Oligoflexus sp.: one gene and its partner. The protein of the gene in region 1 interacts with the protein of each later gene in a pairwise test. Links are inferred from orthologs where the notes say so. Each region holds a gene or a part of one and is shown on either strand. Other genes may lie near its edges.

Region 1 (16,218 bases):
GCAAGGCGCTTGGCGAAAGGAATCTCGCTATCATAAGCCTCTTCAAGCGACTGCGTGATGGCGAAAAGCTGGGCATTCTTCGGGGATTCCATGACCCGCGAACCGACGAGCCGGCTGATTTTCGGCAGGCGCTCCAGCCATTGGGTTTTCTTATGACCCGCGGCCCACAGATAGAGTTCGAGCTTATAAGAACTCGAATAATCCGATTTCTGTTTGCGCAGAAGGCTCATCATCTCGGTCAGGTCACCCGACAGGCTCGATTCCAAACAGGTCTGTTCCCAGGTCAATTCCTGGCGGCAGCTGGGGTCGGTGACTTCGGAATCCACCGCTTTGGCTTTTTCCAGACCGGCTTCCAGCTGGCCGGAAATGCGATGCGACTTCACGATCCAAACGCGGATCGTGTCGGTAACCTTGGAATCATCACAGTCGGCAAGGGCACGATCCAGAAAATGAAGGGCCAGCGAAGCATTGCCAAGGCGCAGGGCGTAGATGCCCATACCCAGGTTCTGGCGCGCGGTGTGCTCCTGGGGCATGATGGCCATCTGCGCTGCAAGCTGCCGTTCCCAGAGTGCCTGCAGGATCTCGCTATTCGAATGATGGATGTCGCTAATGATCGTATGCAGCTCGGAATAAAGAAACGAGACCTGGGTATGACCGGGTTTGACGCCGGCAACCCTCAGGATGGCCTGACCGAGGTTCGAAAGGTCCTGAATCTGGCGCTTGCCGAGCCCTCCATGGCGATCATGATGCACAAGGGCCGAGACGATGAAGATGAAACGACGCAAAAGCGCATCCGAATCCTCGGAGGATTCCAAAAATTGGATCTGCTCCAGAATATAGTTCAGACGTTCGGCTTCCCCGGACTGCTGGAGAATCTGATCCAGCTCGACCTTGATCGCGCGCTTCGTCTCGTCAATCGCGGTTTTTTTCCAACCTTCTCGACCTTTACGGGTCATGCCTCGGGCTCCGGATATTTTTTACGTCAGATGTTAAGTCGGACGAGGTGGGGGTCATACTTTATGGAGAAAATTTTAAGGGAGCGGGATGATGGAGAAAAGACCGGAAAAGCGGTCCAGGAGCGGGATAGCAGCTTCCAGCAGAAAAAGAGGCTCTGGACAATTGCCCTGTGATTTCATGCTTCTATGAACGTAGGCCGTGAATTCCGAGCCCATCTTGACGAGCTTTCGTCTGATCAGACGCCGATAGTTCCAAAGAATCAAAGACTTGAAGCCTGTCACAGCGATTCCTCTCGCTCGGCTTTACAGCCGAATTTAGTCCCGTTTGGGGGAACTCCCGGAAATCTCAGCACGGACGGCCGCGGCACGAGACGTGAAATAAGAGAGGCAGGGTTACACACGCACGCTAGGTCTTCCCAGGCAACTGGGAAAATATAGATGAAAGGACTGTAATGAAAAAGGAGTTCTGCAACAGTGTTTCCTGGTTTTAGGATCTCGTGACGTCATCATCGTCGCAGTGATGACGCTCAGTCGTCCCCTATCTCGGTGTAGTGGTTTCTTCAGGGGTGCTTCATCCTCAGCCTGCGTCGCATCAGGCTGAATTAACGGATGAGGCACCTTATCTTTTTTACGGTCTGCGATAATTCAAGGGCTGGGCCGGCCGCGCATTCATCGGATATTTCAATTTAAAACGATCAATCTGCTCCTGAGAGAATTTCAGGGTCGCATGCAGCACGTTCCAGTTCACTTTCTCACTGCAGGGCGGTGTGGTCAAGGAACCGGGATAGTGGAACGCCGTGAGCATCGTCGGCAGAAGACGGCGCAGATCGAGCGTGACGTTATAAGGTTTGATCGGCTCTTTGGCCTTCACAGGCATATAATCCCAAACAGTCTGATAACCCGCGTGGGCCTTGCCCGGATTGATAAAGGCACCGATCACGGCCAGCTCGCCCTGGTCATTGGCGTGAACGAAATGCACTTCCATCTGGTAAGGACGGTTCTCGACCAGATGCTCGCTCGGTGTATGAAAGTGGAACTGTTTCAATTCATAACGGCTGCCACCAATAAGCGCGTAGTTGCCACGCTCGACATTCACCTGAACCGTGTGACCATTGTCCACGACCTGGAAGGTGCTCGGTTTATAATCGAGTTCGATCGCATCACGGGTGGGCCATGCGTTCATAATATTGATGGGGCTTTGCTCCAAACCCGCGCTGCAGGTCTTGAAGGAGGCATCCAAATCACCCCAATGCTCGGGACCTGCCTCGCCTGCATAGTCCCAGTGAGATCCATGCGCAGCCGGGGCCTTGGCGGCCAGAGCCATTTTATGTTTGCCTTTCTTATCAGCCTTGGGTTTATGAGTCGCCACAGCTTTGGCCCGCAGCTTTTCCTTCTGGGTCGCAGACAAAGTGCGCGGCGCAGGTTCTGCTTCCTCATGCTCTTCGTCGGCCGTTTCCTGGCGCAGGGCCTTCTGAAGACGCTCGTCGATTTCATCCTCGTCGCCTTCAGGCGCGGCATGGGCGGCCATCTTCACTTTTGCCGAAGGCTTAGGCTCGGATTCATGGCTGATTTGAATTTCATGGGTCTCATCATCGTGACCGGAAGGCTCGCCTTGGGAACTTTCCTCGCTCGTGACTTCGGCTTTCTTATGCGCAGGAGCATGACGGTTTTCAATCGCAAGGTCGCCCTGCATGGTGATGCTGGGGCGGAGCAAAGGATAAAGGCTGCCAAAGCCCACCAAAAATCCGGCGAGCGTGGTCATCAGAAGAGCCGGGACGGGCTTTTGATGATAAAGAAGCGCGGCCATCAGCGTAAAGCCTGTGATCACCACAGCTCCAAGGCCGCCTTGATGCACGAGTTGCATGCGACTCGCCACGTCTTCACCTGGAACCAGAAGAGGCAGGACCACGGTGGCGACGAGGTAAGCCCAGAGTCCACCGCTAAAGAAAAAAGCACTCAGACTTTTGAAAAGACTGTCATGCAGGCGTCGCCAGAAAAAGCAGAGCGAAAGACCAAGACCGATGAAGCCGAGGGTGGTGGACTGCGTCTGCTGATCGATGCCGGTCAGGCTGATGGTGGACTTCATGCCTTCCAGGGCGAAGATCACGATCGCAAAGAGAACACTCATAATTATATAGGTCGGTGTTCCCTGATCCTGCTGCGAATGGTGATCCGAATGACCCTTTGCCATTTCACGTACTCCTTTAAGGGGCGCTCACCCGCTTGTGAGGGGCATCGGTGAAGACACTCAAGGAGTTTAAGGCAAGGCCCCTTACAGTTCCGTAAGGGGCTATTCGCCATTTTTTTGGGGATTAAACCAGAGGGGTGCGGGTCAAAGGACCGACGCTCATAAGCGGGCGTCCTGTCAGCGTTTCTGCGACCTTCAGATAGGTTTCGGCCAGCGCCACAAGGCGGCTGACGGGTACGGTGGGAACCACGCCCTGCCCGCTGAAACCCTGCTCTAAAAGATAACGGCGCACGGTTTCCTTATCGAGCATCTCGGGGGCATCGCCGCGCGCGAGATTCGTTTCATACGTGCTCTTCACCCAAAGACGCGAGGAATCCGGCGTGTGAATTTCATCGATGAGGCGGATGCGGCCCTGACCATCGCGACCGAATTCATATTTGGTATCGACGAGGATCCAGCCTTTTTCCGCATATTTTTGCTGACCAAAGCGGAAAAGATTGAGCGCCATCCGCGAGATCTCCGCCCATTCCTCACGCGTGCAGACACCCTGGTCGACCAGCTGCTCGGGCGTCGCGTCTTCATCATGTTCGAAAGCGGCGGCCTTGGTGGTCGGTGTGATGATGGGTTCCGGCAGGGAGCGATAGGGCTCCAGGCCTTCCGGAAGTTTCACGCCACAGAATTCCCGCACACCTTTTTGATAGGCACGCATCATGCTGCCGGCCATGTATCCACGCACCACCACTTCCACCTTATAAGGCGTGCAGCTGATGCAGCGGAGAACGCGCTCATGCGGGCGCGACAGGTAATGAGTGGGCACCACCTCCGCAGCGGCTTCCAGCCAGTATTGGGAAATTTCCGCGAGGATGGTCCCTTTATAAGGCACAAGGCCGATGAAGCGATCGAAGGCCGAGAGGCGATCGGTATGATAGATCAGAAGCTCATCATCGGTGCGAATGAGTTCCCGCACTTTGCCGGCGTAAACGGCCAGGTTTTTTTGCTGGAATTCCTTTTTCTCTGAATCAGAAAATCCCTGGTAAGCATGTTCGGTGACGGCTCGGTCGGGGTCGCTGCTATGAGCGATTTCTTTGAGCAATTCGCGAATGGGCTTCACGTGCGGTCTCCTTTGATGGGTGGCGCTATTTCCCTATCAGAAGAGGAGGAGACGCACAAACCGCTAAAACAGCGTGGGTACGCGACGCCGCCAGCACGGAGCCTAAACCATTGTTTTTATTCTTATTTACGACCACCCAAATTGTTGCGGTTGATCGAAATCAGAAGGCCAATCGAAGTACAGACGGTGAGCATGGCCGAGCTTCCATAGGAAAAGAAGGGCAGCGGGATGCCCACGACCGGGAAAATCCCCATAACCATCGCCACGTTGATCGCGAATTCGAGGAAGAGGAGCGCGCCCAGGCCCACGGCCAAAAGACCGGAAAAGGTATCCTTGCTGTGCTTGGCGATATCCAGGGCGATGTAGGTCAGAAGGCCGAAGCCCATGAAGATCAGGACGCTGCCCCAAAAGCCATGCTCTTCAGAAAAGACCGAGAAAATAAAGTCCGTGTGCCTTTCGGGAAGAAAGCGAAGATGGGCCTGCGTTCCCTGCATGAAACCCTTGCCGAAGAGCCCGCCGCTGCCGACCGCGATCAAGGATTGCAAGGCGTGATAGCCGGTATTTTGCGGGTCAAGATTGGGATTCAGAAGGTTGAGTATCCGCAGCTTTTGATAGGGCATGAGCAGCGTGTTCCAGCCGACAGCCGCGAGAAAGGGCATGGCCAGGAGCACAGCTGCAATCGAGCGCATATCAATGCGGATGAAGGCCAGCTGACAAACTGCGATCAGAAGGCAGACGCCTGCAGTCCCAAAGTCGGGCTGCGCGAAGATCAAGGCGAAGATCAAGCCCATCATCATGATCAAGGGCATCAGATCGCGGATGCGATAGGGTGAATCCTGACGGTTGGACGAGAAAAAACGGGCCAGGAGCAGGGCCATGCCGAGCTTGGCGAATTCAGAAGGCTGAAAGCTGAGCGGCCCAAGGGAAATCCAACGCTGGGCACCACCGGCCACCCGACCTGTGAAAAGGACGACGACGAGCAGAAGGCAGATCAGAGCCACGAAATAGTAGGTGTAGGCTGCCACCTGGCGTATCGAGATAATCCAGCCGAAGATCACAAACGCGCTGATCGTGATCACAAGGTTCCGAGTCTGGGCCCAGAAAAATCCGGCGCCGACACTAGCGCTGTAAAGGTTGGTGAGGCCGATCGCCAAAAGACCACAGAAGAGAAGGATCAGAAGCGTAATCTGCGGACTGCTCGGTTTTTTCAGGTCGCCTTCGGGTAGGAGGAAGACGCCATCAGAATGTTTTCTCTTGCTTCTCATTGCTTGTGGCCTCGGCTGCTGCAGGTTTTTTATCGACCTGATGGATATCCTTGTTGGCGGCTGCGAGTGCAGCTTTTTCATTTTTCAGACGCCAGTACGCTTCGATAATCTTGCCCGCAACCGGAGCTGCGGAACGACCACCCCCACCGACCATATCGTTCTGACTGACGATGGCCACCGCGATTTCCGCGTTTTCCACCGGAGAAAAGGCTGCGAACATCGCATGCTCTTTCCAGTTCATGGACACGTCCGCCTGGTTGCGGTTTTTCTTCAAACTGACGACCTGGACCGAGCCGGTCTTACCGGCGACCGTGGTGCCCGGCACATTCGCATTTTTACCCGTGCCTTTGGGATCCATGACCACCGCCATCAGAACATTGCGGAGGATCTGGAAGGTTTCCGGTTTGATCTCGGCGACCTTGCGTATCAGTTCCGGCTGATGCTCGTAAACGGTCTCGCCCACATGGTTGGTCACGCGGTTCACGACATAGGGCCGGAAGACCTTGCCGCCGTTGGCAATCACGGCATAAAGGTTCGCCATCTGCACCGGCGTGATCAAATCGTAGCCCTGACCGATCGAGATGTTCGGCGTATCCCCCGCGGCCCAGGGGAAGCGATGCACCAGCATCTTCCAGGCCGAGGTCGGAATCAAACCGGGGCGTTCCATGTTGAGCTTAATGCCAAGGGGCTGCCCCAGGCCCAGGGCCTTGGCGTATTTGGCAATGCGATCGACGCCGAGTTCCACGCCGACCTGATAGAAGTAAACGTCACAGGATTTCATCATCGCGAGCTGCAGGTTCACCGTGCCATGACCACGGCGTTCGTGGCAGTAAAAGCGGCGATTTCCCAGCGTGAAATGACCTGGGCAATGATAGGTCTTATAAGGATCGACCACATGCTCTTCCAAAGCGGCCATGGCCACGACCGGCTTATACACTGATCCCGGAGGGAATTCCCCGCCTGTGGTTTTATCGAGCAGGGGTTTGAAAGGGTTTTCGGTCAGGCGGCGCCAGTCTTCACCAGACAGTCCGCTTTGCATTGCGCGGGGATCAAAACCAGGCTCGCTGAGCGCAGCCAGGATCTCACCATTCTGCGGGTTCAGGACAACGACCGCTCCGTTTTTACCGGCAAAGGCTTCGCGTGCGGCTTTTTGCAGTTCCTTATCCATGGTCAGTTCAAGGTCGGAGCCGGGAATGGCCGCGACGCTCGGATACTGCCAGCCGTTTTCTTCAAACGACTGCGTCTGCCGGCCGAAGGCATCGACCTGAATCAGTCGGTATCCACGGCGTCCGCGCAGGTATTTTTCCCAGCGGGCTTCCAGGCCCTGCTTGCCGATCAGATCGCCCAAAAGATAGGGGTTGTCCGGGTTCTGAGTATTCAGCGTGTCCATGGCTTTCGGATCGATTTCCCGCAGATACCCGATCACATGCGGCGGCACATCCGGGCCATAGTCCCGGCGCGGCGAGGTGCGGACTTCGATGCCGGGCAAAAAGATCTTGTTGGCTTCGATGATGGACACTTCATGCTGCGAAAGATTCCGCTTCAGCGTGATCGGCAAAAACTTGGGCTGGCCCTGGGCCATTTCCAGGCGATGCTCGAAGCGTGCGGTCGGCACATGCAGAAGGCGCGCCAGGACCTTGAAGGTCGTATCCCGATCGGAAACATACTGGGGGATAAATACGAGGTCAAAAAAGGGCGAGTTGCCCAGCATCACGTCGCCGTTGCGATCGTAAATAATCCCGCGGGGCGCCGGGATCTCGATGCGGCGCACACGGTTGCGCTCGGAGATATCCTTATAATATTCCCCTTTATAGATCTGGACGTACCAAAGGCGGAATAAAAGGCCGCTGATCACGCCAAGGATCGCGATACTCGCCCACATGAAGCGGGATTCGATCAGCAGACTTTCCTGTTTATGTATGCGGGTCATTGCGGTACCGGCTCCTCGGCATCAATCGTCATCCATTCGCGGGAAAGGTACATGCCGTAGCTGACAGTCACGAAAAAGCGGACGACCTGCTGCGCTATGTAAGTGGGCTGATGGAGTGAGGCCGTTTGCAGAAAGTTAATCACAAACACTTCGAAGAGTATGACCCAGAGCGAAGCCAGGGCATACGACACAAGCCATGGCGTTTTGTAGCGCCAGGACAGAGCGGGACGGACCAGGGAAATGACATTGGCCAAAATCCAGTAGGCGCAGAGATAAAGTCCAGCGGGTGCCGCCAGACGGGTTTCCAGTATCATGGCGCCGACCAGGGCCAGAATATGCGCCTGCAGCGGTCTTTGCCGGATAAACGTGATCACGAGCCAGGGCGTGATGAGATCCAGATAGCCGAGCGAGCCCAAAAGATAAGGCAGGATCGTGATCTGAATAAAGCCGATGATCAAAAGAAAGACGACATCCTTGGTCAGGCTGCCGGTGTTGGGGCGCGGTCGCCACCGTCTCATGGTGCGACGCATCCGGGTCAAGGCATCACGGCGCTCGAGGATGTCCATGTTCAGCCACCCTTTTGCTCATCAAATGGTTTGTCCAGCCACGACTCGCCGGCTGTTTCGATAATTTTCTGGAGTTCCTGATCATGATTTTCCAGAACGATCACTTCCTCGATCCGATCGAAATCAGTCCAGGGTTCCACAGTGATGGTCTGGGAAATATTATCGGATTCATAGCTGATACGCACGACTTTACCCACGGGCAGGCCTTTCGCAAAACCGCCGATGATGCCCGAGGTGATGAGAGTATCCCCGATCCGCACTTCCGCCCGGCGATTCAGCTTTAAAAGAGCATGCGTATCCGCGCCCTTCAGCACGCCGCGGACGCGGGTTCTTTGCAGGAGCACGTCCAGGTTGAAGTTGGCGTCGACCAAAAGATGCACGTCGGCAAATTTCTGTCCGGTCCGAATCACGCGGCCGACCACGCCTTCCGCGGTGACGACGGGCATGCCCACTTTCACGCCATCACGCTTGCCCTTGCTCACGCGCAGCGTTTTGAAACTCGGATAACTGCGCGCGCCGATCACTTCCGCGACCAGATGCGCCCCTTGAAAATGCTGGGTGAAACCTAAGAGGTTTCTAAGACGGGCGATCTCCTGCAGCTTATCTTCATAATCGAGGAGTTTGGTCTTCAGAACCGCGACGTCCGATTTCAGCTGCGTGTTTTCCTTGGCCACGCCGGTCAGGGCAAAATAATGATTCCAGACCCGACCGACAAAGCCGCTGCCGTTATCCCAGACATATTCAAAGGGATAAAGAATTTCCTGCGCCACGAGCGTCAGTGTCGATCCTGTGCTCCAGGGATTCAGAGCTGAAGAAAAGAAGACGAAGGGCGACAGAAGCGATGCCACCAGGACTAACCGCCAAAAAAATCTGGCCTTGCTTTTCGCCATGGACACAAACTCCAGGATCGCGTCGGCCCCGAGGGGGCAGGCATGGAAAACGTGGGTGAAGGAAAGGCTCAGGGGAAGCCCACTGAGCCGTACATTGACTAAAAGTCAGTCATAAATGAGGAAGAACCGTGCTCAGCGCAGGGCCACGTTGCTCAAAATATCAATCTGATCCAGCGCCTTGCCGCTACCCAGCACGACGGCTGTCAATGGGTCTTCGGCAATCATGATAGGCAATCCGGTCTCTTCGCGCAAAAGAATATCGAGGTTCTTAATGAGAGCGCCGCCACCGGCGAGAACAATGCCCTTGTCCACGATATCAGCAGCCAGTTCGGGAGGCGTTTTTTCAAGGGCGATGCGAACCGTTTCCACAATGGTATTGACGGGTTCGGCGATAGCTTCGCGAATTTCCTCGGAAGCGACTTCGATCGTTTTGGGAATACCAGCGACCAGATCGCGTCCTTTGACGTGCATGGTCTGAATTTCATCATCGGGATAGGCCGTGCCGATCGCGATCTTGATCTGTTCCGCGGTCCGCTCACCGATCAGGAGGTTATACTTTCTTTTGAGGTAGTTGACGATGGCTTCGTCCATCTTGTCTCCACCCACGCGCACCGATTTGGAGTACACAATACCCGCCAGCGAAATCACCGCAACTTCCGTGGTTCCACCGCCGATGTCGACGATCATGTTACCGCTTGGCTCGGAAATAGGCAGACCGGCGCCGATGGCAGCCGCCATGGGTTCTTCGATCAAATGCACTTCGCGCGCGCCGGCGGATTCTGCCGATTCTTTAACAGCGCGCTTTTCCACTTCTGTGATGCCGTAAGGTACGCAGATGATGATACGAGGTTTCACCATGGTCCGGCGATTGTGGGCTCGCTCAATGAAGTAGCGCAGCATGGCTTCGGTAATTTCGAAGTCTGCGATCACTCCGTCTTTCATGGGGCGAACGGCGACGATGGAACCAGGGGTCCGGCCCAGCATGTCCTTAGCTTCTTTGCCCACTGCGAGTATTTTCTTCCCTCCGCGAACGTCCCTTTGCACGGCGACGACGGAAGGCTCGTTCGTCACGATCCCTTTGCCTTTGACATAAACAAGAGTGTTGGCGGTTCCCAGGTCGATAGCCAAATCATTCGAGAACATTCCAGCCAACCAGTCGAAAATCATCCCCTATCTCCTGTTTCCTAATAAACGATTTCTGTCTGCAGCTTATTATTAAAGCACGTTCTTGCGCATCCTCCAAACAAAGAAAGGGCCTGACCTGAAAATTTTCGAGATCGTCGGAACCAGCGCTGTCTTCGCCCCGAGACGATCACGTGGGTCTTCAGAATTTGCCACTGCTTTGGGCAGAGGAATGCAGTCACGGAGAAGCCACAAAATCCTTGCAATCCATCTTAACGGCGCTCTCTGACTATGGTAAAGGTAGTAGCTTATCTAGTGCGCATGGGTAAATTGCGTCAAAAAGTACAGAATCAACTCTCAGCGTTGGGGAAAAAGGGGTCTAGGATGCTTAAGTGGAAGAGAACGACGGACTTGGACGCCAAGTCGCTTACGAAGTCTTGGCAGTCTTATACCGTTTTGATTTTGGCCATGGGGGCCATGCTATTCTTTGGCGTGTGCCAGCCTCATGAAGGCGGGTTCATGCCTCCGAGTGGCGCCGCTGCCTCCGTGGACGGCATCAAAATCAGTTCGCTCGACTTCCGTCGTTTGCACAGCAATATGACAAACCAGTACCAGCAGCAGTTTCGGGACCAATTCGATCCGGTCGCGATGGGTATTTCCCAGCGTGTGGTCGATCAGCTGGTGGATTCCACGGTCCTTTATGTCGAAGCTACAAAAAACGGCATCTATGCCACCGACGATGAAATCGAAAAACTGATCGTCGAAGGCGAATATTTCAAGAACGAGAAGGGCGTCTTCGATCCCGAGCTGTTCAAGCGTTACCTGAAAAGCCAGGCGCATACCGAAGCGAGCTTCACCGAAGAAATCCGCAAAAACCTGGTCGTGAATAAATTCCGGAGCCTTCTGTCGAGCACCTACCGTCCTTCGGAAAAATTCGCGGAGATCAACTATCTGATCGACGAATCCAAGGTGAACGTCGAGTACCTGCGCCTGGATCCGAACACCATCCCGGTGAAGATCGACCAGGCGGAGATCGACAAGTTCATGAAGGAAGGCGGCGAAGCCAAGGTCAAGGAATACTACGAGAAAAATCAGAGCGAATTTAACCAGGACAAGAAGGTCAAGGCTCGCCATATTCTGATTGGCTACAAGGAAGCCCGTGCGGCGGCCGGTGAGGCGGCGAAACGCACGAAGGACGAAGCCAGGGCCCTGGCGCAGAAAGTGGCGGCGGAAGCCAAGGCCAAGAGCGGTGAATTCGCCAAGCTGGCGGAAAAATACACGGACGATCCGAGCGGCAAAACCAAGGGTGGCGATCTCGGCTTCTTCAAAAAAGATCAGATGGTCAAGGAATTCTCGGACGTGGCCTTCGCCATGCAGCCGGGCGCCGTGAGCGATGTGGTCGAATCGCCCTTCGGTTTCCATATCATCAAGGTGGATACCGTCCAGGAAGCCAAGTCGGTTTCGTTGGCTGAAGCTCAAAAAGAGATCGCGGAAAAGCTGATTGCACGCGACAGAAAACCAGCTATCCTGGCGGAAAAAGTCAAAGCTCTGCAGGCTGCTCTGAAGGAAGGCAAAGGTCAGGAGCTGATGCAGGAACTCGGCGTCTCGTGGAAAGAAACGGGCGATTTTAACCTCGGCTCCCGCGTGATCCCCGGTGGACTCGGCTCGGACAAGTCGGTTCGGCAGGCGATCGCCGGTCTGAAGAACCCAGGGGACATCAGCCCCGAAGCCGTCAACGTGAATGGAGTGCAGTATATTCTGCGTCTGAAGTCGAAAACTCCCGCCGATCCGGCTAAGCTGGATGAAGCGAAGCGCAAGGAGCTGGTCGAAGGCGCCAAGTTCATGGAGTCGTATCCGCTCTTCAATAGTATGACCACGCAGATTCGTAAGAAATACGAAAACGATGGAAAAATTTATAAGAATCCGCAATTTGTCCAGTACGATGCTTTGCTGAACAGCAAGACACCAACTGAGTAACATAGTTCCGACGGAAGCTCTGTGGTATCCTGTCAAAAAGTCTCAGACAGATGCTGCGGAGCTTTTTGTATTTCAAGCGAGTCGCCCATGACCAGCGCTTTGATCATTCGAAAACCGACGAATCTGGAGCAGCATCAGCTGCTTCAAGCGCAAAGCCTTGTGGCGGCGACGGATCCAGCCTATTTGCAGCTGGTGACGCGCGCTCATGATGAACATTACGCCTGCCTCGCTCTTTTAAAAGAGAGCCTTCTGAAGCATAAAATCACCTTCCAGGAAGCCACGCGCGGCGATCACTGGCCCCAGGGTGACTTTGATGTGGTCATCGCCCTTGGGGGTGATGGTACCTTGATCACCGCCAGCTACGGACTCCGACCCGGATATCCTTTGATCGGGATCCGCTCGTCCTCGGCCAGCGTCGGGTTTCTTTGCGCCGGTGATCAGAGCAATGTGGGTGATGTGATACGGCGCTATGTGGAAGGTCGTCTCATGTATGTCGAACGGAAACGTCTCAGCGCGCAGATTGCCCGCGCCGCGGGACCTCAGGAATCCATTCCGACTCCCGCTCTGAATGACTTTCTCTTTGCCGCCGCCAGCCCGGCTGCGACCACGCGCTATCACATCGGTTTTCAGGGGCGCGTCGAGTCCCATCGTTCCAGCGGCATCTGGATTGCCACGGCGACCGGCAGCACGGCTGCGATCGGTGCAGCCGGCGGCGTGCCGATGGATGCCGGTGATCAGCATCTGCAATTTCTGGTACGCGAGCTTTATCATCGCAAAGAGGAAGGGCTCGTGATCACCCATGGCTTTGCCGACCCGGCCCATGATGATTTTTGGATCGAAAATCACTGTCCGGCCGCGATTCTCGCGCTCGATGGCGAAAAGCAGGTCATCAAAATCAATTTCGGAGATGTGATTCGCTTCACGCATGCCGAGCCGGTTCGCGTCGCCGTGCGTCCCAATTCGGATTGATTCGGTTATACTCATGGGAGGGAGGACCCTGTCATGAGATTCCGTCACGTCGTGATCCTGTTTGGATTGTTCTTCATTGCCTGTAAAACCACATCCGAGGAAGCGCCGCGGCCCGCCGCCCCGATCCCAGCAGTTCAGTCTGAAGAGACGACTCCTTCTGTGGAGCCATCCCCCGCGTTGCAATCCACGCCCAATCTGGTCACACCCGGTTCCGATGAAGTCCTGATTCGCCGAGGTCCGGGCGCACGCTGTCCCAATGCGGTGGAACTGGATGAAATCGAGCAGGCCGTCCAGACTTTGGGGCGCGATACGATCAACCTCGTCGACGGGGATTTGAAGAACCTGCGTAAAACCAGTTCGCGAAACGATCGCGACGGTATCAGTTCCTGCTGCAACCAACTTGAGCAGCTGGCCCAGGACGTCGAGATCATGAATGAAGACAAGGCTGCGGCGACGCCTTACACGCAAAGGATTCGAAGCCTCACCCTTCAGCTTTGCCCACCTGCGGAATGATGCCCCTATGCTGCATCAGTTGATGCAGCATCGTAATCAGGGCATCCCGGTTGACCGGCTTGGTGATGTGCTGGGTGAAGCCTTTATCCAGGCATTGCTGCCGCTGTTCTTTCAGGGCGTGGGCCGTCAGGGCGATGACCGGCAGCTGATAGCCAAGCCTTCGGATCTCGGCAATCGCCTCGAAGCCATCCATGATCGGCATCTGAATATCCATCAGCACCACATCATAGGTTTTCGTCTGGATCTTCTCGATGGCTTCACGCCCATGATTCGCAAGCTCCGCTTCACAGCCCGCCATCTTCAGAAAGCGCTGCACCACGATTTGATTGTCCAAAGAATCTTCGACCAGAAGGAGCTTCAGCCCGTCAATGCGCAAGCTTTGAGCGGGTATGGGCGACGCTGCGGGTCGCGCCATGACCTTTGGAGAGCTTTGAAAGACCACCTTGGTCGTCACGCCCGGATCTATGGTGATGGTGAAGGTGCTGCCCTGTCCCGGCAGGCTCGAAGTGAGTTCCAGATCCCCGCCGAGCCCGGCCGCCAATTTTTTCGAGAGCGTGAGTCCCAGCCCAGTGCCACCGAATTTCCGAGTCGTGGAAACGTCGGCCTGGCTGAAGGGACGGAAAAGTTTTCGGGCCTGCTCGGCTGAGATGCCCGGCCCGGTGTCGGTCACGACAAAGGCCAGCAGCATTTTGCCGGAAGGGTGGCGTACGTTTTTAACGGTGACTTCGATGGACCCGCGTTCGGTGAACTTCAACGCATTGCCAACGATATTCATCAGGATCTGTCTCAGGCGCAGAGGATCGGTTTGAATGGTCGCGGGGATCGGTCCATCCGCCGAGACGATCAGGTTGATGCCTTTTTCCAGAGCCTGCAGATGCAGAAGGGTCGTGATGTCGGTCAGGATTTCCTCGATCGGGACTTCCTGCTTTTCAAAATCAAGTTTGCCCGCCTCGACTTTGGATAGATCAAGGACATCGTTGATGATGTTGGAGAGCAGCTCGCCATTGCGCGTCACAGCGCTCACATAATTCGTGCGTTCCGCCTCGCTCAGCCCCTGACTCACAAGAAGTTCAGAATAACCCAGGATGGCCCCAAGGGGCGTACGAATTTCATGGGACATATTTGCCAGAAAGGCGCTTTTTGCAGCGTTGGCGGCATCGGCAGCTTCCTTCGCGATCCGCAGGTTCTGTTCATAGGACCTTTGATCGGTGATATCGGCCAGCACCGTGATCACACCACGGAGCCGGCCGGAACTTTCATTGATGTCCGGAATGCAGATGACCTCGCAAAGCCTCGGCTTCTGGCCCGAGAACTCATATTCAAAGGTCAGCTTCCGCTCCGACGTCCCCGTGAATAAAGGCTGCATTCGGGCCTCGACATCCGCCCCCAGCACATCGCCTATGGAACGACTATGCACAGCGTCCTTGACAAGATTCTGCCACTGCAGCCAGGTTTCATTGGCAAAGAGCGTATTCTGATACTGATCGAAATAAATGATGCCATCGGGGAGAGCATCGGTGATGGTGCGAATTTGATTCGCGCTATGCCGCAGCTCTTCGGTCTGCTCGGCCACCTGACGCTTGAGTTCCTGTTCGCTGAGTCGTGTCTTGTCCTCGGCCTGCTGACGCTTGACAAAAAGCGCGAGGCGAATCGTGAGATCCTCCAGAACCTCGCTTATTTTTTTATCAGCCGCCTTGGGGTGCGAAGTGAGAAATTCAATCAGACCCACGCGATCCGCATCAAGATTCACTCGCAGCTGCAGATGGTGAACGAGCAGGGAAGCCTCGGCACGGCAGACCTGCACCAGCTCGGTGGCTTCGGGTTTCAATAAGGGATTCGTGCGCTGCGAATAAGAAGCGGCGAATTCCTGGATGATGGGATCATCCGTGTGCCATGTGTCTTCCAAACGGAAAGGGCCGGCATCGGGTGATCCGCTCCATACGGCTCCAAACTCCCAGCCCATGCCCCGGCAGATGATATGGATGAACTGATGAAATGCTTCATCCACCGCGTCAGCGTCCACAAGAGCCTTGGTGACTTCCAGCTGGGTGGATTGCAGGGCTTCCGCCATAAGGCGTTCGCTGGCATCGTGAATGAAGATGCCGAAGACGAGGTCATCGTCCGCTTCCACCAGCGTGGTTTTGATATCCGTTGAAATCTCCTGCCCGTTCTTGAGGAGCAGCTGCAGACGATTGATTCCGGTCAGCATCTGACCCGGGCTGCGCGTTGGATCCTGAAGCCTTGAGGGGATGAATTTTTCAATGAAGCGGGCTCCCAAGAGTTCGTCCTGGCGCCAACCGGTCAGCTGCAACAGCTGCGCGTTGCAGAAGGTGATGCGGCCGTCCTGGTCCACGGCGACGAAAGCATCCATGGCCGAGTTCAGGATCGTGCGATAACGCTGCTCGGCTCGTTCGAGCTGGTCTATGCTGGGAAAAGCCAGGGCTTTGGGAATCAGGAAGTAAAGGGCGATAGCTGTGGCGAGGGACACGAAGGCGGTCAGGGCTTTGATCAAGCCTTGCACGGCGTAGTAAGGCTGCCAGACCGTAAGGATCTCGATCATGTGTGTCAGGCCGCAGGCGGTGATAAAGAGCGCGAACAGAACAAAGATCCAATTGAACTTGAGGTCACGCCTTTTCCGCACCAGGGTCAGCAGCAGAAAAGGAATGGCAAGGTAGGCAAAGCCGATGAACGCATCGGACAGGACATTCAACCAAAGGATATCTGGACGCCA
Region 2 (16,126 bases), on another replicon or contig:
TGGGAAAACTGGGGACTCATGATCGCAATGCGTTTCATGTTGCGACTCAGGGCATAGCGGGTCAAACCCGAAGCCAGGAGCTTATAGTCGGGCCCCATGTAAAAGGTATATTTGCTGACGATGCCTTCCGGTTTGCGATTGAGTATGATCGCAGGAATCCGCAGACGATCCGCCCATTGGGTCAGAAAGGGCGCTTCATTCTGAAAAAGACCGCCGATGATGATCGAGGCCCCATGCTGCCAGACGACCTGCGCCAGCTGCCTTTCCAATTTCTCGCGATTGCCTTCGGTATCACGCCAGATGATAAGGCGGCCCGGGTTCAAACCTTTGCTCTGCATCCAGCTGTGAACGCTGCGTAAAAGCTCCTGGCCGACGGCCTTCGGCATTTTGGTGAAGGGCAGAAGAAGCGCCACGCGGCCACTGTGCTGACCGAGGGCTTTTTCAATCAGCGCCATGGTTCCCGGCTGACTGCAATCATCAGGCTGCAGACCGAGCAGCGGCACCAAAGGGGAATTGTGGGGCACCATGGTGTTCGGCGGCAGTTTGCGATTCAGTTCCTGAAAGGCCATGACCGTTTTTTGAAACAGTTTCAGACAAAGTTCGCTATCATCACTGACAGCGCTTTGTTCAGCGGCATTATTCTGGGCGGCCAGCGGCCAGCTCCAGCAGGCGAACAGAAGCAGCAAGAAGCGAACCGGCATGTGTTTAGCGATCCAAAAAATCGCGGAAATTGCCTGTCTCCCGGACCACCGAGAGGGCTGATTCCATCCGCTTGGGTTCCCGTCCTTCGATAAAACTCATATCAATGCCGCCCGGATCCAGATATCCGAACTGCGAATTCACCTTCACCGTCGTGATGCCTTCCGGCACCACAAAATCCTCGCCTGGATAACGCTGCCGCGCCTTGTGCACGATCCGGGCCCAGACCGGAAGCGCCAGCGTGTTGGCTGCCACGGTTCCACTGAAAGCGAGGTTATTATCCGTGCCGACCCAGACAATGGCGGTCAGGTTCGAGGTAATGCCGCAGAACCAGTTATCCTTGGCGTCATCCGTCGTTCCCGTTTTGCCACCGGCAAAGTCTCCCATCTCGGCAAACTTATTGGCTGTTCCGTATTTGAAAACTGCGCGCATCGCATCGGTCAGAAGGTAATTGACCTGCTCGGGCAGAACGCGCTTGGGTTTTTTCGGAGGCGGCGGCGCCTCATAAAGCACAGTGCCGTCCCGATCGGTGATCTTCAGGATCATGCGCGGATCCACCTGGACGCCGCCGTTGCCGATCGTTGCATACAGAGCGGCCATATCCATCGGTGTCACTTCCGATCCACCGAGCAGGGTTCCTGCCTGATTTTTCAGTTCGGTCTTCACACCCATTTTTTTGGCCAGTTCGATCACGCGTTTGGTGCCGAGTCGATAGCCGATCTCAATAACCGGGGAATTGATGGAGCGATAGAATGCACTATAAAGCGTGGCTTCCGTCAGATATTCACCCGCATAGTTGCGCGGACGGTAGTCCTGGATCACGACCGGCCCGACATAAAACATATCTGACCATTTCATGCCGGACTGCAGAGCCAGGGCATAGACCACGGGTTTGAATGATGAGCCCGGAGCCCGCTTGGCCTTCAGCACGCGATTGAACTGCGAGCGGCCATAGTCGCGTCCACCGACGATGGCCAGCACATCACCGCTTTTGTGATCGAGCACGACGGCCGCGGTTTCCACGATTTTCGGAGCGCCTGTCGGAACATTCACGAGTTTGCTAACCGCCCCGTTGAAGATGTCGCTCGATGAATCGACGACCTTGTTCACGTCCTCCTGCAGTTTCACATCCAGGGTCGTGTAAATGCGAAGTCCGCGCCCCCGCACGTCGCCCGTCAGAAGCTTTTCGGTCTGCTCCTGAACCGCATCGATGAAATAAGGGGCGAAGGTCGTGTTCAGCTGACTCTGGGACTTGAAAACGAGGTTTTTTTTGCGGGCGACCTTGAACTGCTCGCTGGTAATAAAGCCGGCGTGAACCATGGCTTTCAGAACCTGCTTCTGCCGGCGCTTGGCCTGTTCAGGAGCCTTGTGCGGATTATAGCGGCTCGGGGATTGGAAAAGCCCTGCGATCAGGGCCAATTCATGGGTTTCCAGCTGATCCAGAGACTTGCCGAAATGCCTTTCCGCAGCCGCGCCCACTCCATAGGCGCCCTGTCCCAGAAAAAGAGCATTGAGATAGATTTCGAGGATCTTTTCCTTGCTCAGATGCCGTTCCAACTGAATCGCGAGGATGGCTTCCTTGATCTTTCGTTCAAAAGTTTTCTCGGGGCTCAAAAGAAAGTTCCGCACGACCTGCTGGGTGAGAGTCGATCCCCCCTGCGTGAAGCCGCCGCTGCGCATCGACGCTAAAAACGCCCGCAGAATGCCGCGAAAATCGATGCCGTGATGCTCAAAAAAATGCCGATCCTCGACAGCCAAGACCGCTTCGATCAGCTGCTTCGGGATTTTTTCATAAGGCACGAAAACGTGATAATCGCTGAAGAACTCACCGATCTTCTCGCCTTTGCGGTCATAGACCAGCGAGTTATCCGAATGCTTGTAATCAATAATTACGGTAAGGCGTGATTGATCGAGATGCAGGACCCCGGTTTGCTGCAGCCAAAGGCCAACCCAGACCAGCGTACCGAGGAATACGAGCCCGACGGCCCCCAGGGCCAGGAGCAGATTCCGGCGGGTTTTGCCGCCGCCCAGAGCAAGCCAGGCGGGCCATTCATTGGCGCCCGCGCGGTCACGGAGCGCGGCCCAGCCGTTTTTCAAGCGCTGCCACAGCTTTCGGCTTCTTACATGGAGTAAGTTTTTCTTTTTTCCTGGATTCGTCATTTATTTTTCTGGGTTAGAGCGCGAAACGCAGCGGACCTGGAAAGCAGGATCCGATGAGCCTTGCAAAGCCTTTCAGCATTTGACGGAAGACCAATGATCTTTCCAAGACTTACTCAAACTTTTAAAAAAACCTTAAACAAATAGCAGCATGGCCGATATCTCAAGAAAGGTGGTGGCCCAGCTTTACTTTGAGGTATTCTGTGAAGCAACCTGGCAAAAAATCGATGAAAGTTCTGATCATCGAAGCGGCTTCGGGTACACCCAGTCGGCTGTGGACGGTCTTCGCCGATCCACGTCACTATCATAACCCAGATTCGCTCTATCGCATAGATCACGTCGTCAGCGCCACGCGCGGTGAACAGGCGGCTGAGGTTTTCCATAAACTGCATCCGGATCTGGTCGTCATCGACCTCGATCACGGCGGTGAAGAAGGTCTTCAGTTCTGCAGGGACATTCGCACTGGGGAAAAAGACAGACACACGGGTTTTGTCTTTTTCAGTCAGGAGGTTCAAAACGATGACCGCGTGTTTGAGCAGGTCCTCAATCACGGCGGTGATGATTTTATTGATGGCAAGTCCTCGGATCGCGAATTCGTGGCCCGGGTGAATTCGGTCTTCCGCTTCAAAGCGATGACTGACCGCCTGCGTTCGGTGAATCACCGGCTGAAGATGCTGAGCCTCACCGATGAGCTGACCGGCCTCAGCAACATGCGGGCCTTCAACATCGACTATCAAAAGCTTGTCAAAGGCTGTCGGCAGGGTGATTACGGTCTGGGCGTGATCATGCTCGACCTGGATCATTTTAAGAAGATCAATGACAGTGCGAATCACCTCGTGGGCAGTTTTGTGATCGGTGAAGTCGGTCGCCTGATCGCGCACTCCGGTGTGCTGGGAAAAGATGCGGTCGCCGCCCGTTATGGTGGGGATGAATACATCGTCTGCGTGCCTTCGCAGTCGGTCTCCGCGGTGTGGGAAATAGCCGAACGCATCCAGGATCTGATCATGCGCAGCGTCTTCAAAAAAGAGCAGTACACGATCAAACTCACGGGCAGCTTTGGTATGTGCTGGGTGGATCCTGGATTCGAAGGCAAGTCGGATGATCTGATCAAGGGCGCTGACGTCATGCTCTACCGTAGCAAGCGCAACGGCAGAAACATGGTCAGCGGCATGATATTACGGTATCCGGTTGATTTTAATCATATTGGACGGCCGCATCTGATTGATCGGGATACCTGCCGTGATCACCACTACATCCCCCGACTCCACAATGCCTAGTTCCTTCAGGACGACGGGCAGATTCTGCAGCAGCGTATCCGTATTGTAAAAGGCCTGGTTGGGCATGCCGTGCACGCCCCAAACCAGGGACAGACGCCTTGCGACATCAGCCCTTGGGCTGATCGCGATGATCGGCGTGCTCGGCCTCCATTTCGAAATCGAACGTGCGATGGATCCGGTGAGGGACAGACACACGATGGCCTTCGCCTTCAAAGTATCAGCCGCTTCACAGGCGGAAATCGCGACGGTTTCGTTCACTTCCCAGGTTTCCGGCTGATTCAAAGCCTCGACCATGTCGAAGCGCGAGGGCCGTTTCAAGGTCCAATTTTCCACCTGCTCAATGATGGTGGCCATGCGTTTCACAGCTTCGACAGGATAACGGCCACTCGCCACTTCACCCGACAGCATGAGGCAGTCAGCGCCGTCGAGCACACCGTTCGCCACATCCGCAACTTCTGCAAGGCTGGCGCGTGGGTTGGTGATCATGGATTCCAGCATCTGGGTGGCAATGATCACAGGCTTGCCGGCACGGGCTGCGGCCGCAATAATTTTTTTCTGAAGATTCGGTACGCGTTCGACGTTGGCTTCCACGCCCAGGTCACCACGCGCGACCATCAAGGCGTCGGCGGCTCGGGCGATTTCGTCGATCAGCTCCAAAGCCGGCAGCTTTTCGATCTTGGCCACGACCGGAACATCCGAACCGAGGGCTTTGATCATCGCCTTGATCTGGTAAATATCCGCAGGATCCTGCACGAAGGAAAGCGCCACGTAGTCAACGCGATTGGCGATCCCGAAGAGAAGGTCCTTGCTGTCCTTGTCGGTCATGGCCGGCAGGGAGAGTTTCGAATCCGGGAAGTTCACGCCCTTCCGGTTTTTCAAAAGGCCGCCGTCTTCCACGCGAACCGTCACGGAATCATCATGCACGGCGTGAACCTGAAGAATCAGGAGGCCGTCATCCATCATCACGCGCTGGCCGACTTTAACGTCGTGAACCAGGCCGCGGTAGTCGATGGGAATGACCTTGGGGTCATCCTGCTCGACGCCATAACGCAGGCGATAGGTTTCGCCGCTTTGAATTTCCATCTGACCGCCGATCAGACGGCCCACACGAATTTTGGGACCCTGCAAATCCTGCAAGAGGGCAACGGGACGACCCAGCTCTGCACTGGCGCGTCGAATAGATTCGATATTCCGGGCGTGGGTATCGTGATCGCCGTGGGAAAAGTTCAAACGGGCGATGTTCAAACCCGCTTCAATCAGTTGTTTCTGCACCTCATAGGTCGACGACGAGGGACCGAGCGTGCCGATGATCTTGGTATGCCGCCTGTCCAAAAAAAAGTTTTTGTTCACCGGGGCTTCTGATTGACCTGCCAAACTTGACATAGCGTTCCTTCCGAGTTCTTGATCCAGAAACAGTAACTGGGGCAACAAGCGTCCACACTTTTCTAGCAGGAAAAATTCCCGACCTTAAGGACTTTCGTCCTTTCGCCGAAAAACCAGTCAGGACCAGTGACAATCGGGGAGGTTTTTAGGTCGTTTCGGCAAAAGAGAGGATTTATCTGTGAGCCGGCATAGTCTTTGGGTGGGTACAAATATAGCCGATCGCTACTGCATCACCGGGGAAATCGGTGGGGGCGGGATGGGTCGCGTCTATAGTGCCATTCCTTTTGCCGACCCCTCGCAGCAGGTGGCCATCAAAGTCATCGAACGGGACAGCCTCGATTACGAAGACGTTCTGCGCTTCCAGCGGGAAGCCGCCCTGATGAGTCGTCTTCGCCATCCGAACATCATCGCCTTCCACGAATTGGGACTTTACCAACCGGATCGCTCGCCTGGCAACGCTTCGATCAGCGGTTATTACATCGTGATGGAAGTCGCCCAGGGCCACAACCTGAAAGAATCGCTGACCAAGGGTGGTCGCAAAGGCCTGGAGTTCTTCTTCCAGCTGGGTTTGCAGGTTTCCTCCGCCCTTGAGTACACCCATGCGAAGAACATCATCCACCGCGATATCAAACCGCAGAACATCATCATCGAACGCACGGCGGACAGTGATGAAAGCCTTGTCGTCAAGGTGCTCGACTTTGGAATCGCGCACCTCACCGAACTCGATCTTTATTCCAGCGACGACAGTCTTTTGGATATCGCCGGAACCCCTTTGTATATGGCGCCCGAGAACAGCAAGTACCTGGATGCGCCCATCGACCACCGCGCGGATCTTTATTCCTTGGGCTGCATGCTCTACGAAGTGCTGGCCGGTCGTCCGCCCTTCCTTGGCAATACGCGGGAAAAGCTGGCGCGCGACCATGCCCACGCGGCCCCGGAACCCTTGACAGCCCTGCGGCCGGACATCCCGGTTATCGTCAATGATATCGTGATGAAGCTGGTCGCGAAGCATCCCAAAGATCGCTATCAGACAGCGTTCGGACTGCACGTCGATTTGCAGCGCGTGCGGAAGATCCTGGCTTCAGGCCGCACCCAGCATCGCTTTCAACTGGGCCGTTATGATCGCCTGAACATCCTGCCGAGCAACATGGAAATGGTGGGCCGCCAGGAGGAATTTGAAAACCTGGTCAGCAACTACAACGCGATCGCCAAGGAAAACAGCCGCAGCCGGCTCGCTGTCATCCGCGGTCCCGCGGGAACCGGCAAGACCCGACTGCTCAAGGAATTCAGGGGCTATCTGGCCCGGCATCGGATTCGTTACATCAGCACCAGCTTTTCGCGGCATGAGAACAACCTTCCCTTCAACGCCCTGGCCAACGGTTTCAATGAGTATTTGATTCATGTGCACAAAACCCAGGCCGTGGAAGCGGAGGAAATCAAACGAAAGGTGCGCACCCTTCTGGGCCCGACCGCGCCCATGGTGGCCCAGATCGTTCAGGGTCTCAAGCCCTATCTGGATGAAGAGCAGGACGACGAGAATGTGCGCAACGGCCTGGAGCAGGAGCGCGAGTTCGATTTCAATGACTTTGCCAAGGCCTTCTCCGATTTCACCCGCTGCCTTGCGAGCGACTCGGAGCCGGTTGCCTTCTTCTTCGATGATATGCAGTGGGTGGATGACAAGAGCCTCGAACTGATCGATCGCTTTTTCAGCCACAATAACTCGCAGCGCTTTTTCCTGATCATCGGCCACCGACCCCTCGGTGACGATGAAGGGGCCAATTTCCAAGGGTTTTTAGCCAAATTCAGCAAGCTGCGTCGCCGTTATTCCGAGATCGAGCTTGCGACCTTGAAGGCGGATGATGTCGCACGCTTGAATCGGTCGATCCTCAATCTTTCGCAGAGCATGGATCCCCAGTTCCTCGCGTTCCTGCAGAAAAAAACCGGAGGCAATCCGCTCTATCTTCTGGAATTGCATCGCAGTCTCGTGGCGCAGGAACTTCTGAGCCTCGATGATGAGGGCTACTGGCGCTTTAATCTGAACGAGATCGAAAAGGCGGAAATCCAGTCGAATTCCATCGACCTTACCCTGAACCGCTTGAATGAGATGGAAGCCAGTGATCGGCGGATCCTCGAAGTCGCGGCTATCGTCGGGATGCATTTCACGGCCGATGCCCTGCGCGTGCAGCAGCAGTTCAATGACTCAAGCGTGATGCAGGTGCTGCAGTTCTCCCTTACCAATGGCCTCGTGACCCGCAGCCAGGATCCTGTCACCGGCTCGAAAACGCGGGCCTTCGCCTTCACGCATCGCAGCATCCGCGAAATGATCCTGGATACCATTCCCCTGCAAAGGCGCTGCGAGCTGCATCGGCTGGTGGCCCTGCGCTTGGAGCAGAGCCCGAGCGAGGGCCGGGCCCAGACCATCTTTACCCTGGCCCATCATTTCTATCAGGCCCTGCCCGAGGACATGGCATCGGATCAGAAGATGGTGGAAAAGGCGCTGGTCTATAATATGCGGGCCGGCGCGAAAGCCATCGAGGTCAAAGCTTTCCTGACCGCGCAGCGTTACTATGCGAACGCCCGCGTTCTGGTCCGTCATTGGCACAATGAATCCACAGCCACGGTGCAGGCGCAGAAAACCATCCTGCACAGCCTCGCCGATATCCTCTTCGCGCAAAGGGATTATGCGGAAGCGGCTCAGATCTATAAGGAACTGAAGCAGCTGCGTTTGAACCAGATGGAATATTCGTACGCGACCTATAAGCTCCTGCATTTGAGCCTTGTCAGCGGGCATGTGGCCTCGACCCTGCGCGAACTGGTCCAGGCCTTCGAAGCCCTGAAATTCCCGGTCATTCGCCTGAATATCCTGAGCTACTGCAAAGCCGCGTGGGTCATGTTCAAGTCCGTGGTCATGCCGCTTTCCTATAGCCTTCCCCTTCAGATCCTGAAGCAGGCGGAGGCGGTGCCGGATCGAAACGAACAGCAGACCTTCCATCCCTTCCTGCTCTATTTCATAGGACAGTCGGCGGGCTTCAATTACGATAAGCGCCTTGGCCTTGTCTATCATACCGCTCTTCTGAGCCGCTGCCGCAAGGTGCCCGTCCCCGAGGATCTGGCTCTGCGACTCCTCTGCGATCATGCTTTGATCCTGGCCTTCATGGGCCTGAAGGCACGAGCCTATCAGCTGCTCGATCTGATCCACGAACGCGCCTATGATCAGCGCTGGGATGCGATACTCGGTTACCTGTCCTTCATTCAGACTCTGATCATCGACCAGTATCAGGGCAAGTTCGAAGATCCGCGTGAAAACCTGGAACGCATGCAAAAGGGCCTGGAAAACCCGGACTTCCTTCTGCCGGCGATGCAGGAAAAAATCTGCCGCATCTTCCTGGCCTTCACCCAGGCCCAGGGCAAGGAACTCACGCGCCTCATCCAGAGTCTGCCTGGCCTTCTGACCATCCGTCATTGGCTGACGCCGCGGGCGGTCGCCATGTACCTGTTCTGGCTGCTCCTTTCCGGGCAGCGCGATCTGATAGTCAGCTATCGCAGCTTCATCGAAAAACGCAGCAAGGCCACCAATCGCCGTGCGGATACCTTCCTCCGCATCACCGAAAGCATCGTGAGCTTCGCCGCAGGTGAAAAAGACAAGGCACGCGGCGCCTATTACGAGGCCCTGTTCCTCTTCCATGATGATCTGAAAAATCCCCTGCTCTTACCCTTCGAAATCGACTTCGTCCTGCTGTACGTGACGCTGTTCCACGAAGTCTTCGCCTTTGAATACGGCGAGGAACTTCTGATGACGCAATCCGTGCAGCCGACCCTTCTGCGCCTGATGAAACTCGCGGAAGAACCCAGGCAAAGACGTCGGGCCATCCCTATTCTGACCGTTGCGCGTCTGCAGGAAGTCATGGGCGGCAAGGATATCAAGCCGCTTTTCGACATCGCCTTGAAGCGTTCGAAGATCATGCAGCAGCCCCTGGTGGAACTCCTGACCGAACTCTGGTTCGGCCGCCACCTCTTCCAGGAGCGTGCCGTCGTGCGGGTGGATTACGTGCAGAAAGCCGCCGAGCAGGCGCAAAGGCTCGGTCTGGATATGGTCGTGGCCATGGCCCGCAAAACCGCGCGGGACCTCGGCCACCTATCTGCCGATGATCTGACTGGCCACAGCCGCTTGGAACTTGGCGTGCAGGTGGAAGCCATCGATCCTCTGCTCCTTCAGCACATGCTGCTCCTGCCGCAGTTGAAACCGGACGTCATGGGTCTCGTGGAAGCCAAGAACAAAGTCTATGAACTGCTCAATGATCGTCTGGTTTTCGCCGAGCTGCACCTGATCACGGCCAATGATGTCGCGGCCTTTGATGCCCTCGGTCGACCGCCGAGTGATCGCATGCAGCAGATGATCGCCTATGTCGGGCCTTATTTGAATCTGCGCTCCTCTTTGACGATACCCGTCGGCGATGCCCCGTGGATGCAGGGTCAGACGCAGTCCATAGTCGAAAGGCGTCCACCGACCACCTTTGCTTCCCCCGTCGAAGCTTCGGTCATGCCGGAAGCTTCGGAAGATGTGGAAAGCACGCTGGTCCTGTCCCACCCGGAACCGATCGCGACGTCCGGGGAACGGCCGCAAGCGACGGAAATGGTGATCGGGGACCGGCTGGCCCAGCGCAGCATGAATACCCTGGTGCCGATCCGTTATGCCAACCGCGGACTCGGTGTTCTCTTTTTGGAACGCAGCCGTCTGCAGGATGAGGACTCGACCCTTCTCAGGCAGCTTTTGGATACCTTCGGCGCCCAGATGGGGATTTGGCTGCGCGCTTATCTGGGTGGTGAAGCCGCGCACGGCGGCCTGCCTCTTCTCAGTTACGGCCCGGGCAGCTATCACCTGGAATCTTGCCCCTGGCTGCATGTCTGGACCGAAGGCCATCTGCGCAGCGCCCGCGAATCGGTCTGGTACCTTGGAATCAATATGAGCGAGCAGAGCTATCTGATCGTTTACTGCCGCCTCAATGGACCCGAGGATCTCCGATCCCCCTTGGCTTCCGTGCTCTGGCACGAGATGCTGGTCCTCCGCACGCTCTTTTCCGGGGTGGGGCGCGATCAGATCAGCGAACAGGACGTGCAGGAGGCCGTGGAACGTCAATTCCATTCCTATCAAGGCATCCAGAACCTTGAGAGCATCAACTTGTCCTTCAGCATCATCCATCGGCAAAGGGGCGAAGTGTGGAGCGGGCACTTCGGTTCCGCCCGTCCCATGATTCTGGGGGCCGCGAATGAAGTCACGCCCCAGAACCAGGTCGTGATCCATCTGAGCAACGGCCGCTATCTGCGCTACTGGAAAGTTCATGTAAGCTCGATGCAGAAAGGCGTTTACGTTCTGGCCCACGATTCCAGCAAACTGGATCGCCTGAACCTTGCGGGTCTGAAGGAGCAGAACTTCGATGCCATGAACTGGGAGCAGAAGCGGACCACCTTCCGTGAATATTTGAAACAAAATTTGATCGATGCCCACATGCCGAGGTATTTTGTGGCTGCAGCCTGGAATGGCCAGCCGACAGCTTCGCAAACGGGCCTCGATCGGGCAGGATAAATTGACTGTTCTTTGAAAAAGGCTCAGCATATGATAACCAGCATCCCTATGTTGGTTAGGCGGCAGAAAATCATAGCAAAGGAGATCGGGACATGATGGGTTTGGGTTGGATGGAAATTGGCATTATTGCTGCTTTGATTGTTTTGCTGTTCGGCACGACCAAATTGCCAAAGCTCGGCGGCGCCATTGGTGAAAGCATCAAGAATTTTAAAAAGGGCGTGAAAGATGATACGCCACAGCTGACTGATAAAAATAAAGAAGACGACAAGAAAAGCTGATTGCGACCCTCGTCTATGTTGCCGGGTTCATCTTGTCTGAGGGGGTGCTCTTGCAGGATCTGTTTTCTGAGCTGTTGAAGAAGCGCATTATCATGGTAACAGGCAAGGGGGGCATCGGGAAAACCCTGAGCAGTTTTGCTCTGGCACAGATGGCGAGCGCCATGGGCAAGCGAGTCTGCCTCGTCGAGTCCAGTGCTCACGATCAGCTGGCTCCTCTCTTTGGTTCCGAGCCAATTGGTCATAACCTTCGCGAACTAAGACCCGGCATTTCTGTCATCAATCTCAATCCGCAGGATAATTTTCGCGATTTCGTGATCAAGCATCTCGGATTCGCGACGCTGTTTCAGAAAGTGTTCACCCGTCCCATCGTCCGTTCTTTTATCCAGATGATGCCAGGCATTGCCGAGCTGACTTTGCTGGGCCGCCTTTATTATTTCGCCGAACTCGATGTCGAGGATCGCTTCGATCTCGTGATTCTGGATGGCTATGCCTCGGGGCATTTCCATTCCCTCATGAAAACCCCGGATGCCGTTCTGCACTCAGGCATGGCGGGCCCGGTGATCGAGGAAACGCAAAGGGTCCGGGCTTACATCGCGGATCCGGAGAAAACAGCCGTGGTGCTGGTGGCCGTGGCCGAGGACCTTGTGGTCAGCGAGGCCTTGGATTTTGTGAACAAGCTGCAGGGCGAGACGCCCGCGCCCCTGGCGGCCGTGATGCTGAATCGCACGTTTCCGGCTTTGCCGCAGACTCTCAAGGCCGCGGATTATCCCGCCGAATTGCAGCCAGGCCTTGATTACTGGCGGGATCGCGTGGTCGGCGAAGAGGCGGCCATCGATCGTCTGCGGGAAGGGCTGGAGCAATTCGAAAAAAGCTTCGGCAGAAAACTGCCACTCTATCGTTTGCCTGAAGTCGGTGCCTTTAACGAACCTGTGCCCAAAGACGAGCTTTTGGCCTGGATGCAAGCGGCGGTGCGTGTATGAATGCAATGAATCCATCCGGACTCGAATCGTGGATCAAAAGCTCGCGTATTCTGGTGACCGTGGGCTCGGGCGGCGTGGGCAAGACCACAAGCTCCATAGCTTTGGCGCTCCTTGGCGCGCGCCTCGGACTGCGCGTCGGACTTTTGAGTATCGACCCGGCCAAGCGTTTGGCGGATGCCCTGGGCATTCCCCTCGGCAGTGAACTTTCGCCGGTTCGCCTGAAAAGAACAATCCCGGGCTCAGTCGAAGCCGCCATGCTCGATCAGAAAGCGGTCTTTGATGATATGGTGAGGCGCTTCGCGCCCAATCCGAAGATCGCGGCGAAGATCTTCGAGAACTCCATTTACAAGGAAGTTTCGAGCAATCTGGGCGGTCCGCTTGAATACATGGCCCTCGCGAAGCTTGAAACGATGCTGAGCCAGGGCCGCTATGATCTGATCGTCCTGGATACGCCGCCTGATACCCATGCCCTCGATTTCCTCGCGCGGCCCAACATTCTGCACGGCTTCATCGAAAACGGCGTGATGAGCTGGATGATCAAACCCTTTCATTTGGCGCAAAAACTTGGCGCTGGCGCCATTTTCAAAGCCGGCGGCAAGGTGATGGCGGGGATCTCGTCCATCACCGGGGTCAAGATGCTGAAGCTCCTTGCGGAATTTCTGGTGCTGATGGAAGAGGTGATCATCGGCTTCAACCGCGTGGGGCGGGAAGTCTCCGTCGCGCTCAAGCAGACCTCGACGGGCTTCGTGCTCGTCTCCGCGCCGACGGATAATGCCGTGCGCTCGGCGTCCTATCTTCTGCAGGAACTTAAGAACAATCAGTATCCGCTCCTGACCGTCATCATGAATCGCAATCTCCCCTTTGCGCTGCAGGGGGCCGCTCGGGCCTGGGAAGCCAGCGACCGTCACTGGACCGAACTCAAGCCCGGTTTCGATGTGATCAGCCGCCGCCATCTTTATGCGGCCTCGCAGGCTGGAAAGCTTGCTGCCCAGGCGCAGCAGCTTTTCGGCAAAGACGTTCCTCTTTTACTTCTGGAAGAACAAAGGCAGATGATTCACAGCGAAGAAAGTCTGTGGCAATTTAGCGAGGCCCTGCTCGAAGCCCGCACCCATCAAGCGTGAGCGGGGTCTGGTCAAAAACTTGGCGGTATTCGCTAACTTTTCTGGACTTGATACACTACACTCAGGCCCTTCCCGGGCTTTACTTGGAGACCCTCGTCCATGGCCGTTCCACGTACCTTGAGTAACCTAATGGTCCAAACCATCACGGGCTTGGGTCACGTGGTCGTGGGCTTCATCGAGGGTGTGGGCGAGTTCCTGGTCTTCTGCGGACGCGCCTTCCGTGAACTCTTCCGCCGTCCCCTGCGCACCCGTCTGATCCTGCAGCAGATGGCCTTCATCGGTTATGAATCGACCTTTATCATACTTCTTTGTGGATTCTTCATCGGTGCCGCGGTCAGCCTGCAGGTGGGAACGATCTTCGTCCTCTTCGGCGCGCAAAGCATGCTGGGGGCCGCCAATGCCAAGGCCCTGGCCCGTGAGTTGAGCCCTTTGATGGCCGGGTTTTTGATTGCCGGTCGCGCGGGGGCCGCGATCACTGCTGAAATCAGCACCATGAAGGTGAACGAACAGATCGATGCGATGGAAGCCATGGCCGTCGATCCTGTCAGTTACCTTGTCGTCCCGCGCCTTGTGGCGAGTCTTCTGATGCTGCCGATGCTGGTGGCTCTCTTCAACCTGACAGGGCAGATAGCCTCGCTTATTATCGCGCTTGGGATCTTTGATATAGATCAGGGCATCTTTTTTGACAAAATGGCGAGAATCGTCAGCTGGCGTGACGTCTGGAGCGGGCTGCAAAAGGCCTTCGTCTTCGGCGGCATCATCTCGCTTCTGGCCTGCCGCTACGGGCTCGTGGCGTCCGGCGGAGCGAAAGGTGTCGGCAAGGCCACCACCAATTCGGTGGTCATGATGCTTCTGACCCTGCTCGGCGTCGACTTTGTGATCACCTATTTACAGATCGTTTGGAAATGATTGAGTTCCATCAGGTTACGAAAATCTTTGGCTCCTTCCGCGTGCTGGATCAGCTGGATCTGCACATACCGAAGGGGAAGATCACGCTGATCCTGGGCAAATCCGGGGAAGGCAAGTCCGTGACCATCAAGCACATCATGGGCCTCCTCAAGCCCACGACGGGCCGGGTGGTGGTGGATGGGGACGACATCACGGAATTTGATGAGGAGCAGCTGCTTGAATATCGCAAGAAGTTCGGAATGCTCTTTCAGCAAGCAGCGCTGTTCGATAGTCTTTCGGTGGGCGAAAACGTCATGTTTCCTTTGAGGGAACATACCCGGATGAAGTTTCCCGAGATGCGGGATCGGGCCGAAGAAGTTTTGGAGCAGGTGGGGCTGCCCGGCATTCAGGCGAAGTTTCCGGATGCCCTTTCCACAGGCGAGAAAAAACGCGTGGGGTTGGCCCGGGCCCTGGTGCATCGGCCCAAGATTATTCTTTACGATGAGCCGACGACGGGCATGGATCCTTTGGTTTCGGAAATGATCGATAATCTGATCGTCGAAGTTTCCAAACGAGATCCCGAGCTGACCTCCGTGGTCATCTCCCACGATCTGAAAGCCGCGTTGGATATCGCGGATAACTGCGTGATGCTTTACAAGGGGCGGGTGCAGCTGGCAGGACCCCCGGACGCATTCCGAACATCGAAGGATCCGGTGATTCGGCAGTTTTTCGCTGGGAAAGTCGACGGACCCATGGAGTTTTTCTGAGGCCCCGGCTGCACAGCTGTGCTTTCAAGCGCACAGATCAGCTGGGGAAAAGCGTAAAACTTGGAGTTTATTCATTGGACGAGGGGCGCCCCTATTCGTTAAGTTACAGCCCTGGCAGACGATAAGCTGCTTACCGAAGACGGATCAAAAGGAGTTCACAGTTCATGAGCCGGATGGGAACGGAATTTAAAGTTGGCCTGTTTACGCTTATAGGCCTTTCCGCGACCGCCGTGGCCATATTCTTCGTGAGTCCGGAACTCTTCGATCGCAAATCCAAAGTCAGCTACTATACCGTCCTCAAAGATGCCTCGGGAATTTTGGAAAATACGCATGTGAAGACCAACGGCGTGAATATAGGCCGTGTGGTACAGATTAAGCTGAGCGAAACAGCCACCGAGGTCGAGCTGGAAGTGCTTGAGGAAGTCCCCATTCCTGCCGGATCCCAGGTGGCCGTCAGGACCGTGGGTTTTCTTGGGGATAAGTACATCGACATCGTACGCCCGGAAAAGAACGCCGGAGAGCGGCTCGGTCCCAACGGTTACATTCCCCGTTCGCCTGATTCCGCGGATATTGCCGAAGTCGTCAAACTCGTGGGTTCGATAGCAGCGGACGTGAAGAAGGTCACCGAGAACCTCGCGGCTGTGCTGGGGGATAAAAAGGGCGAGCAGAAGATCGGCAACATCGTCGATAACATCGAGCAGCTGACCGCCAATGCCAAAGAGATGTTTGCCGAGAATCGCCAGGATATTCGGGCGATGGTTTCGAATATCCGCGAGGTCTCCGATTCGCTGAAAGAGATCACGGATCCCGAAAACCGTGCGAAAATCGATCGCATCCTGGCTAATTTTGATGAATCCATGGCCGAAGTCAAAGTCGCCACGACCAATATCAAACAGATCTCGGAAAAAATCGACAAGGGCCAGGGCACGCTGGGCAAACTCGTGAATGACGATGCCGCTCTGGAAGAAGTCGAAGCCGCTTTGAAAGATCTG

The links.
Region 2: the proteins of mrdA (region 1) and VFO10_RS04440 interact in binary tests that used the Escherichia coli proteins (3 or more experiments, as listed by UniProt). The link is inferred for Oligoflexus sp. from one-to-one orthologs.

Annotation. Positions count from the first base shown.
Region 1 is NZ_DASTAT010000056.1:29,527-45,744, forward strand. The notes cover bases 4,973-7,972. They hold mrdA (penicillin-binding protein 2), read right to left. Parts: upstream 7,451-7,972; coding sequence 5,495-7,450; downstream 4,973-5,494. Other genes in these bases: rodA (rod shape-determining protein RodA), read right to left, coding at 4,973-5,520; VFO10_RS11605 (hypothetical protein), read right to left, coding at 7,447-7,972. Outside these bases: VFO10_RS11575 (hypothetical protein), read right to left, coding at 1-956; VFO10_RS11580 (hypothetical protein), read right to left, coding at 1,032-1,238; VFO10_RS11585 (carbonic anhydrase family protein), read right to left, coding at 1,585-3,147; VFO10_RS11590 (phosphoribosylaminoimidazolesuccinocarboxamide synthase), read right to left, coding at 3,269-4,255; more of rodA, read right to left, coding at 4,378-4,972; more of VFO10_RS11605, read right to left, coding at 7,973-8,016; rod shape-determining protein MreC, read right to left, coding at 8,019-8,906; VFO10_RS11615 (rod shape-determining protein MreB), read right to left, coding at 9,039-10,073; VFO10_RS11620 (peptidylprolyl isomerase), read left to right, coding at 10,413-12,005; VFO10_RS11625 (NAD(+)/NADH kinase), read left to right, coding at 12,093-12,974; VFO10_RS11630 (hypothetical protein), read left to right, coding at 13,008-13,487; VFO10_RS11635 (response regulator), read right to left, coding at 13,456-16,218. UniProt on the Escherichia coli protein: Catalyzes cross-linking of the peptidoglycan cell wall. Responsible for the determination of the rod shape of the cell. Is probably required for lateral peptidoglycan synthesis and maintenance of the correct diameter during lateral and centripetal growth.
Region 2 is NZ_DASTAT010000022.1:113,637-129,762, reverse strand. What follows is about bases 252-3,159. They hold VFO10_RS04440 (PBP1A family penicillin-binding protein), read right to left. Parts: upstream 2,797-3,159; coding sequence 706-2,796; downstream 252-705. Other genes in these bases: VFO10_RS04435 (diguanylate cyclase), read left to right, coding at 3,060-3,159; VFO10_RS04445 (ABC transporter substrate-binding protein), read right to left, coding at 252-701. In the rest of the region: more of VFO10_RS04445, read right to left, coding at 1-251; more of VFO10_RS04435, read left to right, coding at 3,160-4,133; pyk (pyruvate kinase), read right to left, coding at 4,032-5,516; VFO10_RS04425 (protein kinase domain-containing protein), read left to right, coding at 5,695-11,100; VFO10_RS04420 (twin-arginine translocase TatA/TatE family subunit), read left to right, coding at 11,193-11,378; VFO10_RS04415 (ArsA family ATPase), read left to right, coding at 11,471-12,358; VFO10_RS04410 (ArsA family ATPase), read left to right, coding at 12,355-13,479; VFO10_RS04405 (ABC transporter permease), read left to right, coding at 13,579-14,388; VFO10_RS04400 (ABC transporter ATP-binding protein), read left to right, coding at 14,385-15,134; VFO10_RS04395 (MlaD family protein), read left to right, coding at 15,299-16,126. UniProt on the Escherichia coli protein: Cell wall formation. Synthesis of cross-linked peptidoglycan from the lipid intermediates.